3 regions of the Mycobacterium sp. MS1601 genome follow, and region 1 is predicted to be linked to each of the others. Evidence: riboswitches for the same ligand, from Rfam matches in the RefSeq annotation. Region 1 holds a riboswitch; each other region holds the start of a gene.

What was found. A riboswitch is a leader RNA that binds a small molecule or an ion and turns the genes downstream of it on or off. The one in region 1 is predicted to bind cobalamin.
Region 2: it holds a riboswitch for cobalamin, as region 1 does, so the genes downstream of both, metE (5-methyltetrahydropteroyltriglutamate--homocysteine S-methyltransferase) here and BVC93_RS22760 (FecCD family ABC transporter permease) in region 1, are expected to answer to the same signal.
Region 3: it holds a riboswitch for cobalamin, as region 1 does, so the genes downstream of both, cobN (cobaltochelatase subunit CobN) here and BVC93_RS22760 (FecCD family ABC transporter permease) in region 1, are expected to answer to the same signal.

The regions. Positions count from the first base shown of each region.
Region 1 is NZ_CP019420.1:4,715,037-4,720,481, reverse strand. It holds gene BVC93_RS22770 (hypothetical protein) at 123-446, shown strand; gene BVC93_RS22765 (hypothetical protein) at 595-906, shown strand; cobalamin riboswitch at 1,505-1,687, shown strand; gene BVC93_RS22760 (FecCD family ABC transporter permease) at 1,854-2,885, shown strand; gene BVC93_RS22755 (ABC transporter ATP-binding protein) at 2,882-3,724, shown strand; gene BVC93_RS22750 (ABC transporter substrate-binding protein) at 3,714-4,808, shown strand; gene BVC93_RS22745 (heavy-metal-associated domain-containing protein) at 5,005-5,214, shown strand; gene BVC93_RS22740 (hypothetical protein) at 5,328-5,445, opposite strand, start outside.
Region 2 is NZ_CP019420.1:196,523-201,967, forward strand. It holds gene BVC93_RS00960 (bifunctional 2-methylcitrate synthase/citrate synthase) at 1-547, shown strand, start outside; gene metE (5-methyltetrahydropteroyltriglutamate--homocysteine S-methyltransferase) at 602-2,893, opposite strand; cobalamin riboswitch at 2,993-3,203, opposite strand; gene BVC93_RS00970 (DUF998 domain-containing protein) at 3,202-3,639, opposite strand; gene crtI (phytoene desaturase family protein) at 3,763-5,268, shown strand; gene BVC93_RS00980 (phytoene/squalene synthase family protein) at 5,268-5,445, shown strand, end outside.
Region 3 is NZ_CP019420.1:584,919-590,363, forward strand. It holds gene cobN (cobaltochelatase subunit CobN) at 1-1,174, opposite strand, end outside; cobalamin riboswitch at 1,204-1,327, opposite strand; gene BVC93_RS02765 (DUF3887 domain-containing protein) at 1,554-2,174, opposite strand; gene BVC93_RS02770 (cytochrome P450) at 2,207-3,640, opposite strand; gene BVC93_RS02775 (TetR/AcrR family transcriptional regulator) at 3,694-4,356, shown strand; gene BVC93_RS02780 (ATP-dependent helicase) at 4,392-5,445, shown strand, end outside.

The sequences.
Region 1 (5,445 bases):
GCTGCCAACCGGGAAATGGGGTGCTGACGTGCGCGGTTATGCCTGGCAGACCGGAACGAGAAACCCCTCCCGCCCCGATCCGAACACCACGTAGAAGAACCACCCAGAGAGAAGCAGAGATCATGACCAAGTTCGGATTCGCCACCGCCATCGCCACCGCCGCCACCGCCGCCTTCCTGGGATTGGCTGCCCCCGCGATGGCCGCCCCCACCGGAGCCGGCAACGCCCAAGACACCATCTCCAGCCTGCAAGACCAGGGCTACAAGGTGATCGTCAACCGCCTGTCGAACACCCCGTTGGCCGATGCCAGCGTCGTCTCCGTCGGTGCAGGCCCGACCTTCCAGCACACCAACGCCAACAACCGCAGCGAAGGCGGCTACAGCCCCAACGCCGACAACCAATTCGCCCCCGACAACGTCAAGACCGTCTACGTCAACGTCCGCTGAGCAGACGAACTCGAGAAAGCTCCCCTAACTCATGGGGAGCTTTGTCGTTGTCGGGTAGTGGATTACGCGTGCTTATCGCGCTCACCCGCTCCAGGCTGTGCACAGGCCGGATCAGTTCGCCGGTCAGCTACACGAAAGAAGTACGACCATGAAGATCTACTCCATTGCCGCAGCCGCAGCCCTGTCCGCAGGCGTCATCACATTGGCCGCGCCGGCGGCCGCCGCACCGTCCGGTGTCGGCAGCGCGGCGGACACCATCGCCAACCTAAAAGCTCAGGGCTACACGGTGGTGGTGAACCGGCTCTCCGACGTGGAGCTTGCCGACGCCAAAGTGGTGTCGGTGGGTGTGGGCCCGACGTTCATCCACACCGAGTCCGTCAACGGGACCCAGGATTACACCGGCTACGACCGGCAGTTCGCGCCGGTCAGGGTGACAACCGCGTACGTCAACGTGCGGTGAGCAGATTCGGTGGGGAACGTCTGGACGATGTTCCCCACCGAGTCCGCGGCACGATAACTCCGACGTGTTATGGACCAGACCTCACAAGCACCATGTTGACCTGGAGTCAGAAGCGCTCATGCCGCTCTGGCCGACCAGTCAGTGCTGCGTCGGGCCAAGGCGATCTCGCAGTGCTCGAACGTGACGTCCGTGTCATCCCATTTGGTTACTACACAGTGCGTTTCGCCTTCGGCCATCACCACCAGTGTGTCGTGGCGCGCATTGCCCGGGTCTTGCCCGGCGCGAAGGTCGCCTCGACGGCCGGTTCTTTTCGTGAGGATCTGACCATCTTCGCGACGGGTTTGTGTCGTTGTATGTCAACCCCTTTGGGGTTGGCAGTTGCGCAGCTGCTGTCGTGGCCCGCGAAGGACTCGGTGGCCGTGGTCGTGGAACAGGCTGTCGATCGCGGAGAAGTACGAGAGTGGACCAACACATCGGAGCGGGTGGATCCGCGCGGCGCAATCGGCAGTGGTTCAAGACGCCCGTCGGGCCCACGTTCGGCTTCCACTTCGGGACGCGCCGGGCACTGAGGGCTGACGCCGACGGCGATGATGAGATAACCTGCGCCGTTGAGAGTGGTTACATCCGTGCAGTGCGGGTGTCGGGGAACCCGGTGCGACTCCGGGGCTGACGCGCAACGGTATGGGGAACGTGCTCGACATCGGCGACCTGGCAATCCAGGGAAGCCCTCGGGTGTCGACGATCCCCGAGTCCGAATACCTGCCGCTCTCGGTTGTGTCCACCGTGTATCTCGCGAATAGATACCCCGGCATAGCGAGGTCAGAGTTGTTCATCCCCCTCAGCGGTCAGCGCACCGCCAGCTGCGTGTCCTGGTGGCCGGCAGTCCGGAGGTGACAGTCCGCGAAGAAAGAGCGTTCCTTCGCGACGAACATGCCTCGGTTGCCACCGTGCGCCGAGCGCCGGTTGTTGCGTTGACAACGGTGCTCGCCGTTCTCACGCTGCTGAGCATCGTTGTTTCGGTGGCCTTCGGCGCCGAGGACATCCCACTGCGTGACGTGTGGAACGTCGTCGTGGGCCGCTTCACCGGCGCCACCGGTGTTCCGGGGTTTGACACCATCGTGTGGGAGCTTCGCCTGCCGCGCTCGATACTTGCAGCGTTGGTCGGTGCGGGTCTGGCCCTGGCTGGCGCCCTCATGCAGGCGTTGGTCCGCAACCCGCTGGCAGAGCCGTACCTACTCGGTGTGTCAGCAGGCGCCTCAGTGGGTGCAACCGCCGTGATCACCCTCGGTGCACTCTCATCGTTGGGAGTCTGGGCGCTGTCGGGCGCCGCGCTCATCGGTTCTACGGTGGCCACGCTCACCGTGTATGCGGTGGCACGTGCCCAAGGCGGCCTCACAGCACTGCGCCTGATCCTCTCCGGGGTGGTGCTGTCGTCGGCGTTCATGGCGCTGTCGTCACTGCTCGTCTTCACCGCCGGCGATCCGCACGCCGCCGAAAGTGTCATGTTCTGGCTGCTGGGCAGCGTTGCGGGAGCGACGTGGGCGAAGATTCCCCTCACGGCAGCGGTGGTGCTGGTGTCGTTCGTTGCTGCCCTGCTCATTCACTCCTGGCTCGACGCCTACTCCGTCGGTGCCGACACCGCGGCATCGCTGGGCGTACCGGTGCGGGCAGTGCGGAACGCGTTGTTCGCGGTCCAGGCGGTGCTCGTCGGTGTCCTGGTTGCCGTTTCCGGCGGAATCGGGTTCGTCGGACTCATCGTGCCCCACGCGGCCCGCATGCTCGTCGGCGCCACCCACCGCGCAATGCTGCCGGTCTCGGTCAGCATTGGAGCGCTCTTCATGGTGTGGGTCGACGTGATCTCACGCGAAGTCGCGGCACCACGGGAGATGCCCCTGGGGATCATCACCGGCCTCGTCGGCGCGCCCGTGTTTCTCTATTTGATGGGGCGGCGACGCTACCAGTTCGGCAACAACACATGAGCGCACCGCCAACCGCACCCCCGGCGACGGGCGTGACGGTGAGCGCACACGGCGTGCTCTGTCGCCGCGGCAGCAGAACAGTGGTGTCCGGTGTGGACCTGACGGTGGCTGCCGGGACGCGGCTGGCGGTCATCGGCCCCAACGGCGCCGGCAAGAGCACTTTGCTGCGCGCCCTGTCCGGTCTCGACGCACCGTCAGCGGGAACAGTCCTGGTTGAAGGCAGGGACTTGTATCGGATGCCGGCCCGAGAGCGAGCGCGCACCATCGCAGTGGTCGGACAAGAGGAGCGACCCTCAGGCGAACTGACCGTCGCCGAGGCCGTGGGTCTGGGCAGGACCCCTTACCGGAACCCGTGGGCAGGCGCCGTTTCCGGAGAGCGGGACATCATTGACGGCGCCCTCAGCGCCGTCGGTCTGCAGGGGTGGGGCAACCGACCGTGTGTCCAGCTTTCTGGTGGTGAACGTCACCGGGTCGTCCTGGCCCGCGCGTTGGCACAGCGAACATCCGTTCTTGTCCTTGACGAACCCACTAACCATCTCGACGCCTCGTGGCGACTGAGATTCATGCAGATACTCGACGACCTCCGATGCACCGTCATCGCTGCGATGCACGATCTCGACTTGGTGATGCGGCATTTCGATGCGGTCGCGGTCGTGGCCGGCGGCCGGGTGTACGCCCAGGGGTCACCCTCTGAAGTTCTCACCTCTGCCCTCTTGCGGCAGGTCTTCGGTGTTGCCGGCGACATCATCGTCCATCCGACGACCGGCCGTTTCCATCTGTTACTCACCCATGCCGAACTGGCGTCAAACCATCATGAGGAGCACAACAATGGCGTATAGATTTCGATCCCCTTTCGCGACGCGACCGGCGATACACCTGGCGGTCTGCGCCGTCCTCCTCGGTGCAACCTCGGGATGCACGTCCCAGGCGGAGACGACCACGACAGCGGACACCGTGACTGTCACCAACTGCGGCAAGGAAGTCACCTACGAGCAGCCGATTGACCGGTTGTTCGTCAACGACGGAGGAATGATCGCGATCGCGTTGGCAGCCGGCGCCCGCAATCAGATGAACGCGGTCAGCTCCATGAGCCGCGACGCCGCGGTTCTTCGCCTCAAATACGGTTCTCAAGTAGACGGTCTCAACGAAGTGGCTCCGGAGCAACCGACGCTGGAGAACATCGTCGGCGCCGACCCACAAGTCCTGTTCGCCGGATACAACTACGGCATGGGCGAGGAACGGGGAATAACCCCGGACATCCTTGCAACGCATGGAATCGCGGTCTATCAGCTGTCTGAAGCATGCCTGCAAGTCGACGGACAGCCCGTTCGCGGCACCATGGACCCGTGGCTCGCCCTTGACACCGATTTGCGCAACATCGGAACTCTGACAAACAACGCGCACACGGGTTCTCAAGCAGCCGAAGACATCGCCGCCAGGCTGGAAGCCTTGCGTGCCGCACCGCAACCCGAGAAGAAACCCACCATCTTCCTGTTCGACAGCGGTAGCGACACGGTGTTCTCCTCGGGAGCCTTCGGTGGACCCCAAGGAATCATCGACGCCGCCGGAGCACGCAACGCCACCGAAGACATCCAAGACACCTGGACAACCGTGAGCTGGGAGCGGATCGCCACCGCAGATCCAGACCTCATCGTCTTCGTCGACTATCCGGGTCAGACTGTCGAAGACAAGATCGCCGCCCTTCGCAGCAACCCCGCCAGCCGAAACCTCAAAGCGGTTCAGGAAAACCGGTTCGTCAACCTTCCCTACGCCATGTGGGTTTCCAGCCCGCTGAACATCGACACTGCAGAGATTCTGCGGGCGGTGCTCGAAAACCATGATCTCGCACCACAATCAGGCATCAAGCCAACCCTGGACGCGACGCAGCTCAACCTCCCGGGAAACGACTGGCTCACCCCATGAGCACGTGCCACCGGACGTTCGGACAGGGAGGCTTTCCACCGAGGCTCTGACGTCGGCCAGACAGGAACGGCGGGCAGCCCTGAGAGTGGCAGGTCGACCGCAGTTTGGCGGCGGGTAGACCGGACCCACCATACCCCGAGGGGGTATGGTGGGTGTGCGGTAGTCAACTGCTGCACACAACGGGAAGGGCACCACCGTGAGCACCACCATCAATGTCGCCGTGGCGGGCATGACCTGCGGCCACTGCGCTTCGTCGGTCAGCAAGGAAATCCGAGGCATCGAGGGAGTCACCGAGGTGGAAGTCAACGTTGACACTGGCGAGGTCGCCATCTGCGCTGATCGCGACCTAGACGCCGCCGCCATCGACGCCGCGGTCCAGAAGGCCGGGTACAGCCTGGCGGGCTGAGTATCCGATCACCGACCTCGGTTCATGAAACTGCGAAACCGCCGCAGTGGCAGAAATTACCGACCTGGCCGCCGTAGTTTCATGCCACTACTCCCAGCGGCCGCCCTCGGCGATCAGTGGTCATGGTCGTGATGGTCATGGGCGTCGTTCGACGCCGGCGGGGCTGGGATTTCCACGGACTCTGACGGTGCCACCAGGGTGGCGTTGGCTTTCTCCACCGGCGCCGAGGTG
Region 2 (5,445 bases), 1.9 Mb from region 1:
CTTCAATGCCTCCACTTTCGCCGCAAGGGTGGTGACGTCCACCCAGTCGGATATCTACAGCGCCGTCACCGCAGCCATCGGTGCGCTCAAGGGCTCACTTCACGGCGGCGCCAACGAAGCCGTCATGCATGACATGCTCGCCATCGGCAGCGCCGACCGGGCCGCGGAATGGTTGCACGCCAGGCTGTCCCGCAAGCAGAAGGTGATGGGGTTCGGCCATCGGGTCTACCGCAACGGCGACTCGCGGGTGCCGACGATGAAGGCAGCCCTGGTCCGGGTGGCAGCGGTGCGCGACGGCCAACGCTGGCTGGACATCTATGAGGTGCTGGAGCGCGCCATGGCGGCCACCACCGGAATCAAGCCCAATCTCGACTTCCCCACCGGTCCTGCTTACCACCTGATGGGGTTCGACATTCCGAGTTTCACACCAATTTTCGTGATGAGCCGCATCACCGGCTGGACCGCGCACATCATCGAGCAGGCCGCGTCCAATGCCCTGATCCGGCCGCTGAGCGAGTATTCGGGTCCGCCGCAGCGGGCGCTCTGATTTGGGCGTGATTCCCACCGCGCAGCGGTGGGAATCACGCCCAAATCGCATGAACTACTCGGCGCGTACCTGTCGGGCGGCGGCCACCATGTTGCGCAACGAGGCCCTCACCTCCTCGGTGCGACGGGTTTTGAGCCCGCAGTCGGGGTTGACCCACAACCGCTCGGCAGTCACAGCAGCCATCGCGGCACGCAACGACACGGCCATCTCCTCGGTGGTGGGCACCCGCGGCGAATGGATGTCGTAGACACCGGGTCCCACGCTGTTGCCGAAGCCGATCGCGTTCAGGTCGTCGAGCACCTCCATGTGCGAGCGGGCCGCCTCGATGGAGGTGACGTCGGCATCCAGGTCGGCGATGGCCCCGATCACCTCTCCGAACTCCGAATAGCACAAGTGCGTGTGAATCTGGGTGCAGTCGCTGACCCCGGACGTCGACAGCCGGAACGCAGCCACCGCCCAGCGCAGGTACTCCTCTTTGTCCTTGACGCGCAAGGGCAGCAACTCCCGTAGTGCCGGTTCGTCGACCTGGATGATCGCGATGCCCGCTGTTTGCAGATCCACCGTCTCGTCACGGATCGCCAGCGCGATCTGATTGGCGGTGTCCGCCAACGGCTGGTCATCGCGGACGAAAGACCAGGCCAGAATCGTCACCGGCCCGGTCAGCATGCCTTTGACCGGCTTGTCGGTCAGCGACTGGGCATAGGTGGCCCAGTCGACCGTCATCGGCCGCCGCCGCACCACGTCGCCGTAGAGGATCGGCGGTCGCACACACCGGGTGCCGTAGGACTGCACCCAACCGTTCTGCGTGGCGAAGAAGCCGTCGAGCTGCTCGGCGAAGTACTGCACCATGTCGTTGCGTTCGGGCTCTCCGTGTACCAGGACGTCGATGCCCAGCTCTTCCTGCAGTGTGATGACTTCGGCGACTTCGGCCTTCATCCGCCGGGTGTACTCGGCCTGGTCGATCTCCCCGGCCCGCAAGGCGGCGCGCGCTTGACGGATCTGCGTGGTCTGCGGATACGAGCCGATGGTCGTGGTGGGAAGGACGGGCAGGCGCAGCCGGGCGTCCTGCGCGGCGCGGCGCTCCGGGGCGGCACCTCGGTGCAGACCCGCGGCCAGCACCGTGCCGAGCACTGCGCGGATGTCGGCATTGTGCAGCCGCGCATCCGATCTGCGCGACGCCACCGCCGCCGCCGAAGCCGCAAACACGTCCTCATCGCGTTCACCGCGCACCGCCGACGCCAACGTGACCACCTCGCGGACCTTTTCGGCACCGAACGCCAGCCAGCTGCGCAGCGCGTCGTCCAGCCCTGTCTCCGGCTCCAGCGAGTACGGCACGTGCAACGTCGAGCACGACGTGGACACCGCTACCGCGCCGACCGATCCCACCAGCGCGTTGAGCGCGCCGAGCGCTTTCTCCAGGTCGGTCGCCCAGATGTTGCGCCCGTCCACCACCCCGGCGACGACGAGCTTCTCCGCCAGTTCGGGAACCGCCGTCACGGCTTGCTCGCTGCCTGCCGCCAAGTCGACGCCGATGGCCTCGACCGGGGTGCGGGCCAGCGCGGGCAGCGCCGCGTCGAGTCCGCCGAAGTAGGTGGAGACGAAGATCGACGGTCGTTCGGCCACCTCACCGAGACGGCGATAGACGGACTCCGCGAGACCTGCGGCGTTGGAGAGGATGTCGGTGACCAGCACGGGTTCGTCGAGCTGTACCCACGAAGCGCCCGCTGCGGACAACCGGCCCAGCAGGTCGATGTACAGGGGAACGAGATCGTCGAGCCGTTCGATCGGATCACCACCACCATCAACGGCTTTGGCCAACGCGAGGAACGTGATGGGCCCGATCACCACCGGGCGAGCGGCGATCTTCTGTGACAGCGCTTCCGCGAGCTCACCGAGCACTTTGGTGGGGTGGAGGCTGAAGGTCGTCGACGGGCCGATCTCCGGGACGATGTAGTGGTAGTTGGTGTCGAACCACTTGGTCATCTCCAGTGGGGCGATCTCCCCGGTACCACGAGCGGCGGCGAAGTAGCGGTCCAGATCGTCGTCGACGACGGCCACCCGGGGCGGCAGCGCACCCAGCATCACCGCGGTGTCCAGCATTTGGTCGTAGTAGGAGAACGTGTTGACCGGAATCGAGTCCAGGCCTGCGGCGGTCAGGGCCGCCCAGGTGGAAAATCGCAGACCCGAGGCGACGGCCTCGAGCTTGGCGCGGTTGATCTTGCCGGCCCAGTAGTTCTCGGTGGCGCGTTTGAGTTCGCGGTTGGGCCCGATCCGGGGTGAACCGAGAACGGTGGCGGAGAAGGTCGGTGACACGGGATGGTTCCTTCGGTACGACGGAGTGCCCATCGCCCACGGCCGTACCGCCGGACCGACCACCTGCACGACGCAAGGGATCACCACGCCGGCCATACGCCCAGTCCACGAGGCGATGCGCCGCCGGACGCGGCGCGCCCGGCACAACTGGCAGGTCTTCGGACTCACAGGCGCGCATCCGTGGATGCTCCTACTGGCCGTCGCTTCCCGATGCTTGACATCAGTGCCGTTGACGGCGGTCGTTCCTGCATACCGCTGCGGGACAGTCCCGGATTCTCACCGGGTTCCCTCTTGCGATGCCCTTGACGGATGTCAAAGGCAAACCAGCTGCACCGGGAACACTACCGCGAACGTCCCGCGAGCAGCACCACCGCGGTGACCAACTCCCAGACGATGATCGGGTACACCGACCGACACCAGGACCAGCGGCCGGCGCCACCACCCACAACGAGGGCCAGGTTGCCACCGATGATGGCGAGCCCGGCGCCGATACCGTGCCACGGCACCTTGGTGTCGAGGTAGCTCGGGAACACGGCGATGACCACGTTGCCCAGCGCATTCACCGCGGCGGCCGCGACGAAACCGCGCCTGGTCAGGACCGGCTCCGCTCCGTGGGTGACAACGACGGCTCCGACTGCGAACAATGCACCGTGAACCACGAACCCGACGTTCATAACGGTTGCGACGCCGAGGTCGCTGAGGTAGTTATACAGGTAGCTGTAGCCTGGGAGTGCCTTTGCTGCAAGAGCTTCGGAGGCCAGGTAGACAGTCGCGCCCACAATCCAGCAGCCAGCTGCCGTTCGCCCCGAGTCCACAGCGTTTCTGGTACCCGAGAAGCGATGTTTTCGACCTGGCCAGAACGGGAACTTCCTTCGCACTGTCTGTAGCCCGGGAGGACCTTCGTGACCCTGCGTTTCCGTCAACCCCGCCGCGTGGTGGTGGTCGGAGCTGGTCTTTCCGGGCTCTCTGCTGCCATGCACCTTGCCGGCCGCGGTGTCGCGGTCACAGTGCTGGAGCGCGGCCACCACCCCGGCGGACGGATGGGCCGAGCCGACATCGACGGCTACCGGCTCGACACCGGGCCCACCGTGTTGACCATGCCGGAGATCATCGACGACGCCTTCGCCGCAGTGGGCGAATCCAGTGCCGACCGCTTGGACCTGATCCCGGTGGCACCGGCATACCGGGCCTCCTTCGCCGACGGCACCGCACTGCAGGTACACAGCGATGCGGCGGCCATGGCCGCCGAGGTGGAACGCTTCGCCGGCCCGCAGCAGGCGCAGGGCTATCTGCAACTGCGCCAATGGCTCACCCGCCTCTACGACGTGGAGTTCGACGGCTTCATCGGATCGAACTTCCAATCACCTCTTTCGCTGGTGAACTCCGATTTGCTGCGGTTGCTGTCCATCGGCGGGTTTCGCCGCTGGGACTCCGTGGTCAGGCGATTCCTGACCGATGAGCGCCTGCAGCGGGTGTTCACCTTCCAGGCGCTGTATGCGGGGGTGCCGCCGCAGCGGGCGCTCGCGGTGTACGCCGTCATCGCCTACATGGACACGGTCGCCGGGGTGTACTTCCCGCGGGGCGGCATGCGTGCCGTGCCGGACGCCATGGCTGCCGCAGCCAGCGCCGCAGGAGTCGAATTCCGTTACGGCACTTCGGTGACCGAGCTGATACACAGTGGCGGCGTGGTCAGCACCGTGGGTACCGACACCGGCGAGCGGTTCGCGGCCGACGCCGTGGTGTTGACCACCGAACTGCCCGACACCTACCGGATGCTCGGTCGAACGCCGCGTCGATTGCTACGCCTGCGTCCGGCGCCATCCGCCGTGGTGGCGCACATTGGCTGCCGCGCAACAGGTTCAGACCTTCCCCACCACAACATCCTGTTCGGAGACGCCTGGCGCGACACCTTCCGGGAGATCATCGACCACGGCACGGTGATGTCGGATCCGTCGCTGCTGGTCACCAGACCCACCGTCGCTGATCCCACACTGGCACCCGAGGGCCGCGACCTGCTCTATGTGCTGGCTCCTGCCCCCAACACCGAGGTCGGCACCATCGACTGGTCGGCGATCGGTCCCGCCTACACCGAGCAGATGATCGAGACGGTGGACCGCCGGCTTCCCGGCCTGATCGAGGACCCCCAGTTGCTCGACGTCGTGGATCCGTCCGGCTGGGCCCGGCAGGGCATGGCCGCAGGCACCCCGTTCGCGTTGGCGCACAACTTCACCCAGACCGGGCCATTCCGGCCGGCGAACCGGATCCGCGGTATCGACAACGTGGTGCTCGCCGGGTCGTCCACCGTGCCCGGAGTCGGCGTCCCGACGGCGGTGATCTCCGGCCGACTGGCCGCCGAGCGGCTCACCGGTTCTCCTTCCCGCAGACAACAGACGATGGTGGTGCGCTGATGCTCAGCTCTGAACTCGATGCCGCAGGCGTCCACGACCCCCAACTGCGCGAGGCCTATCGGGTGTGCCGCGAATTGAACGCCGAACACGGCCGCACCTTCTTTCTGGCCACCCGCCTGCTGGCGCCGGACCAGCGTCCCGCCGTACACGCGCTCTACGGGTTCGCCCGCCGCGCCG
Region 3 (5,445 bases), 2.3 Mb from region 1:
GCTTGTCACCGGCCTCGGTCTCGTCGTCGATTCCGAGCACGCCGAAACCGTCACCCACGTCGTACCCCGCCGCAGCCAGTCGGTGCAGCAGGCGCACGGTCGAGGCCGGGGTGTCCAGACCCACGGCGTTTCCGACCCGGGAATGCTTGGTGGGATACGCCGAGAGGACCAGAGCAAGCTTCTTGTCGCCGTTGGGAACCCGGCGCAGCCGGGCATGGTTGACGGCGATACCGGCCACCCGCGCGCAGCGTTCGGCGTCGGCGACGTAGTGCGGCAGGCCGTCCTCGTCGATCTCCTTGAACGAGAACGGCGCCGTGATCACCCTGCCGTCGAACTCCGGGATGGCGATCTGGTTCGCCGAGTCCAGTGGGGTCACGCCGTCGTCGTTGGCCTCCCAGTCCTGCTGAGACGAGGTGAGACACAGGCCCTGCAGCACCGGGATGTCCAGGGCGGCCAGCCGCTCGATGTCCCAGGACCCGTCGTCGCCGCCGGCGCTGACGCCGGCGGGCCTGGATCCGCCAGCGGCGAGCACGGTGACGATCAGCGCGTCCAACGTGGAGAACGCCTCGTAGAGTTCCTCGGGCGCGCTGCGCAGCGACGACGCGAAGAGTGGGACGCCCACGGCCTCGCCGGTGGCGTCGATGGCGTCGGCCAGTGCGTGCGCGAACCCGGCGTTGCCGCTGATCTCGTGGGCCCGGTAGTAGAGGATGCCCACTCTCGATTTGCCGTCGGCCTGCGCAGGGCGGTCGGCGTAGCCCCAGTCCGGGATCACGGCGGGCGGTTCGAAGCCGTCGCCGCCGAGCAGCACGGTGTCGCAGAGGAATGCGTGAAGTTGCCCGAGATTGGCCGGGCCGCCTTCGGCGAGATAGACGTGGGCCTGGGCCGCCAGCCCAATGGGCACCGTCGAGTTCTCCATCAGCTCGGGGCTGGGCTGGCGCTCCCCGCCGAGGATCACCATCGGCAGGCCGCTGGCCCGCAGGGTCTCCAGTTCGGCGCGGATCTCGTCGGAGGACCCCAGCACCCGCATCACCACCACGTCGGCGCCGTCGAGCACCGGCTCCAACGGCTGGCGCGCCGGGTTGCCGAGGCTGTACGCCGCTCCGCTGGCGCGGGCCGAGAGCAGATCGGTGTCCGAGGTGGACAACAAAGCAATACGGGTCACGTCATCAGGCATGATCGATCTCCCCGGGGGTTGGCGCCCCTCAACTGTGGATCCTCGTGGCCAGTGTCTGGCTGGGACCCCGTAAACGGAATCTCACAGTGGCGCAACCGCCCCGGATTCGCACCGGGTTCCTGTTCCACGAGGTGTGCGGGAATCAGCTTAGTGTAGGTGTCCCCCGGAGAGGACGCCAGGACATCGCCACCACGCACCCGACACCCGGCGGCCACCGCCCGGCATCGCTTCCCGATCTCCAAACCCCTCACACTCTCCGAACCGAGGTCGTCAACTCCGGGAGCCGGCGGAATCTGAATGATGGAGTCTTTCAACGGGAAAGACGTGTGCACGGGCGCAGGTTCATGGCAGGCCCCTGGTGGCAACTGTCGTGTTCACGCTACTGGTGCGCTTGGGCCGCATCAGCGTCGAGGAGGAACAACCCGGCAATCGTCCGGTCGTCCCGGAAGGTGATGCGAGCGACATAATCACCGGCCTCGAAAGCCAATGGCGTGTTGGTGACCGTGAAGTCCCCGGCCCGCATGACATCGGTCTTGCCCCGACTCTCGTACGCCCCGGCCAACCCCACGATGTGCACCCAGGCCTCGGCCAGCCCCTCCTCGGAGAGGCGTTCGCGCATCGTGGCATCGAAGCGAGCGCTGACATCGGCCCAGCGGACTCCAGCGAGATCGTCGATGACCGCGGCGGCCAGTTCGTCGGCTCCGGCAAGAGCAGTGGTGTTCATGGTTTCTCCCGTTCTCGGATCGATCGGCTTGCCGTAGCGCTGGAAAGCGGCTTGGCGCGAGACACCCAGCACTCCGCCGATCTCCTGCCATGTCCGGCCCTCGTCTCGTGCCTGGAGCACAGCTGCGGCCAGCAACGCCTCCGCCATGCCCTGGACATCGTGCGCCGCGCGCACCAACTCGAGCGGATCGTTGTCGTCACGCAATACGGGCGCAGCCAGGATCTGACCGAGCTGGCGGTGGAGCTGCTGGCCCGTCGCGGTAAAGGAAGCGGACATACGTCAAGATTAGATTGACTTCCGGCCATTCGTCAATATTTTCTTGACAGAACTCGCCGCCGGAGCCCCAACCGGAAACCCTTCGGCATCAGCGTCAGCCGCTCAGCCACTGTGAGCGTGTAGCCGGGGTCGGCCACCAGGTCGTAGCGCCGGATCAGCGTGCCGAGTACCAGCACGGCCTCGTGCAACGCGAACTGCCGTCCTATGCACGCCCGCTCACCGGTGCCGAACGGCTTGTACAGTTGGGCGGGCCGGGACCGAAGATGTACCGGCGCAAAGCGATCCGGGTCGAACTCGTCCACCGTGGCCAAACCCGGTCCACTCCAACGCGGATCGCGGTGCAACGTCGTCGTCAACGCCAGGGCCCACTCCCCCTTGCGCATCCTGTACCGGCCCGCCAGCACGGTGTCCTCACGCGCCGCCCGATAGTACGCAGGCACCGTGGGTTGCAACCGCAGCGATTCGTCGAGCACTCGGCGGACGTATCTCAGTTTGGCGATCTGCTCGAAGTCGGGCTCATCGGCCTCACCCCACACCCGATCCACTTCGTGGCGGGCCCGCGCAAACACCTCAGGATGCGTCGAAAGAAAGTAGATCGCGAAAGACAGTGCACCCGAAGTGGTTTCATGCCCAGCAACCAGGAAGTTGATCAGCTGGTAGCGGATGTTGGCCTCGTCGAGCGGGGCATCGGGGGCCAGCATGATCTCCAGTAGGTCGTCATGGTGACCCAGCCCTTCGCTTCTGCGCCCGGCGATGATCTCGTCGGCCACCCGGTGCATCTGGGCGGCGTGGCGCCTGACTTTGCGTTCATAGCGGTCACCGACGAACTTCGGCAGGAAGGTCGCCCGGAACACCCCGAGGCGGTCCGAACCCACCAGCGCCTCGACCATGTTCTCCACGAAGGGGTGGGGACGGTCCGACTGAAACGCGCCGAACGAGTAGCCCGCCGCACACCGGCCGATGGTCTCCAGCGTGACGCGGGTGGTGTCGGCGGAGACGTCGACGCAGGCTCCGTTCTCGCAGGCGGTGTCCCAGGCATCGGTCAGTTCGGTCGCGGCGGCCAGCATCGTCGGGTGGTAGCGCCGCATCGCCGCCTGAGAGAAGGCAGGCATCAGCAGCTGATGGGCCTTGCGCCAGTTGGGTTCGTCGTTGTCAGCGGTGAACAACCCGTCCCCACCGACCACCCGCAGCGCCACCATGTCCGGCCCGAGGTGCTTGCAGAACCGGCTCTCGTCATTGAGTTCGGTGACCACTTCCGCGCCGGCGGCCACCACGTATCGTGCCCCCAGGAAGGCGAATTCGAACAGCGGACCCAATTGGGCGGCCAGATCGGCCACCGACTGGGCGGGCTCGCTGCCCCGGAAGCTGAAGATGTCCCCCAGCAGCGGGACCCGGCGCGGAGGGTGTGGAATCCGGCGGTCCCGCAGCGCACTGCCACTGCTGACTCCGCCGACGATCACCGCCACGCTCGCACCTCCGCCGCTGTCGTTATTGTACGTATGTCAGATAGTATCCCAGCATGTCTGAACGGTCCGGCGCCCGCCCGTCGCGCAGAAGACTGTCTCCCGACGACCGGCGAACCGAACTGTTGGCCTTGGGCGCCAAGGTGTTCGGCGAGCGGCCCTACGACGACGTCCGCATCGACGAGATCGCTGAGCTGGCCGGCGTCTCCCGCGCTCTGATGTACCACTACTTCCCGGACAAGCGCGCGTTCTTCGCCGAGGTGGTCCGCGCCGAGGCCGAGCGGTTGTTCGAAGCCACCAGCACAGCGGCCGTTCCCGGGCAGACCCTGTTCGAGCGGGTGTGTATCGGGGTGCTGGCCTACGTCGAGTACCACGAGCAGTACCCGCACGGGTCGTGGGCCGCCTACATCGGGCCGGGCCGCACCGATCCGATGCTGGTGGGCATCGACGACGCCGACAACAACCGCCAGATGCAGCGCATAGTGGACGAGATGCGTGCCATCGTCCCATTCGAGCTCGACTCGAAGGTGGAGCGGGACCTGCGGGTCACGGTCTACGGGTGGCTGGCGTTCACCTTGGAGATGTGCAGGCAGCGGATCATCGACCCTTCGCTGGACGCCCGGCAGATCGCGCAGGCCAGCGCGCACGCGCTGCTCGACGCGGTGGCTCGGGTTCCGGGCATTCCGGCCCAGCTCAGCGAGGCCATCGACAACCGCTGAGTTACCTTGTCGGTGCCCAGGGGCACCATGGTGGCATGGCCCGCAAGACCGATCCTCTCTCCCGCTTCAGCTCGCTGACGCGGCAGTGGTTCGCGGGCACCTTCGTCGAACCCACGCCGGCGCAGGCACAGGCCTGGAAGGCCATCGCCGATGGCGACAACACCCTTGTCATCGCCCCCACCGGCTCCGGCAAGACACTCGCGGCATTCCTGTGGGCCATCGACCAGCTCACCGGCCCTGTGGACCTGGACCGCAAGCCCGGCACCCGCGTCCTCTACGTCTCACCACTGAAAGCGCTGGCTGTCGACGTCGAACGCAACCTACGCACCCCGCTCACCGGCATCAGCCGCGTCGCCGAACGTGAGGGCGCGGTGCCGCCGCAGATCAGCGTCGGCGTGCGCTCCGGCGACACCACGCCGGCCAAGCGCCGCGAACTGATCACCAAGCCACCCGATATCCTGATCACCACCCCGGAGTCACTGTTTCTGATGTTGACCTCGGCGGCGCGGGAGACGCTGGCCGGAGTGCAGACGGTGATCGTTGACGAGGTGCACGCCGTCGCCAACACCAAACGCGGCGCACACCTGTCGCTGTCGTTGGAGCGGCTCGACGCCCTGCTCGACACACCCGCCCAGCGCATCGGGCTGTCGGCCACCGTGCGGCCGGCCGAGGAGGTGGCCCGGTTTCTCTCCGGGCCCGCCCCGTGCACCATCGTGTCACCGCCGGCAGCCAAGACGTTCGAGCTGACGGTGCAGGTACCGGTGCCGGACATGGCCAACTTGGAGAACAACAGCATCTGGCCGGACGTCGAAGAACGCATCGTCGACCTCATCGAGACCCACCGGTCGTCCATCGTGTTCGCCAACAGCCGCCGCCTCGCCGAGCGGCTCACGGCCCGGCTCAACGAGATCCACGCCGAACGAACGGGCGTGCAGCTCTCCCAGGACCGCAATCCCGGCGTACCCGGCGGCCCGCCCGCCCACATCATGGGCAGCGGTCAGAGCTACGGGGCCGAGCCGGTGCTGGCCCGCGCACACCACGGTTCGGTCAGCAAAGAGGCGCGCGCCGACGTCGAGGACGCACTCAAGA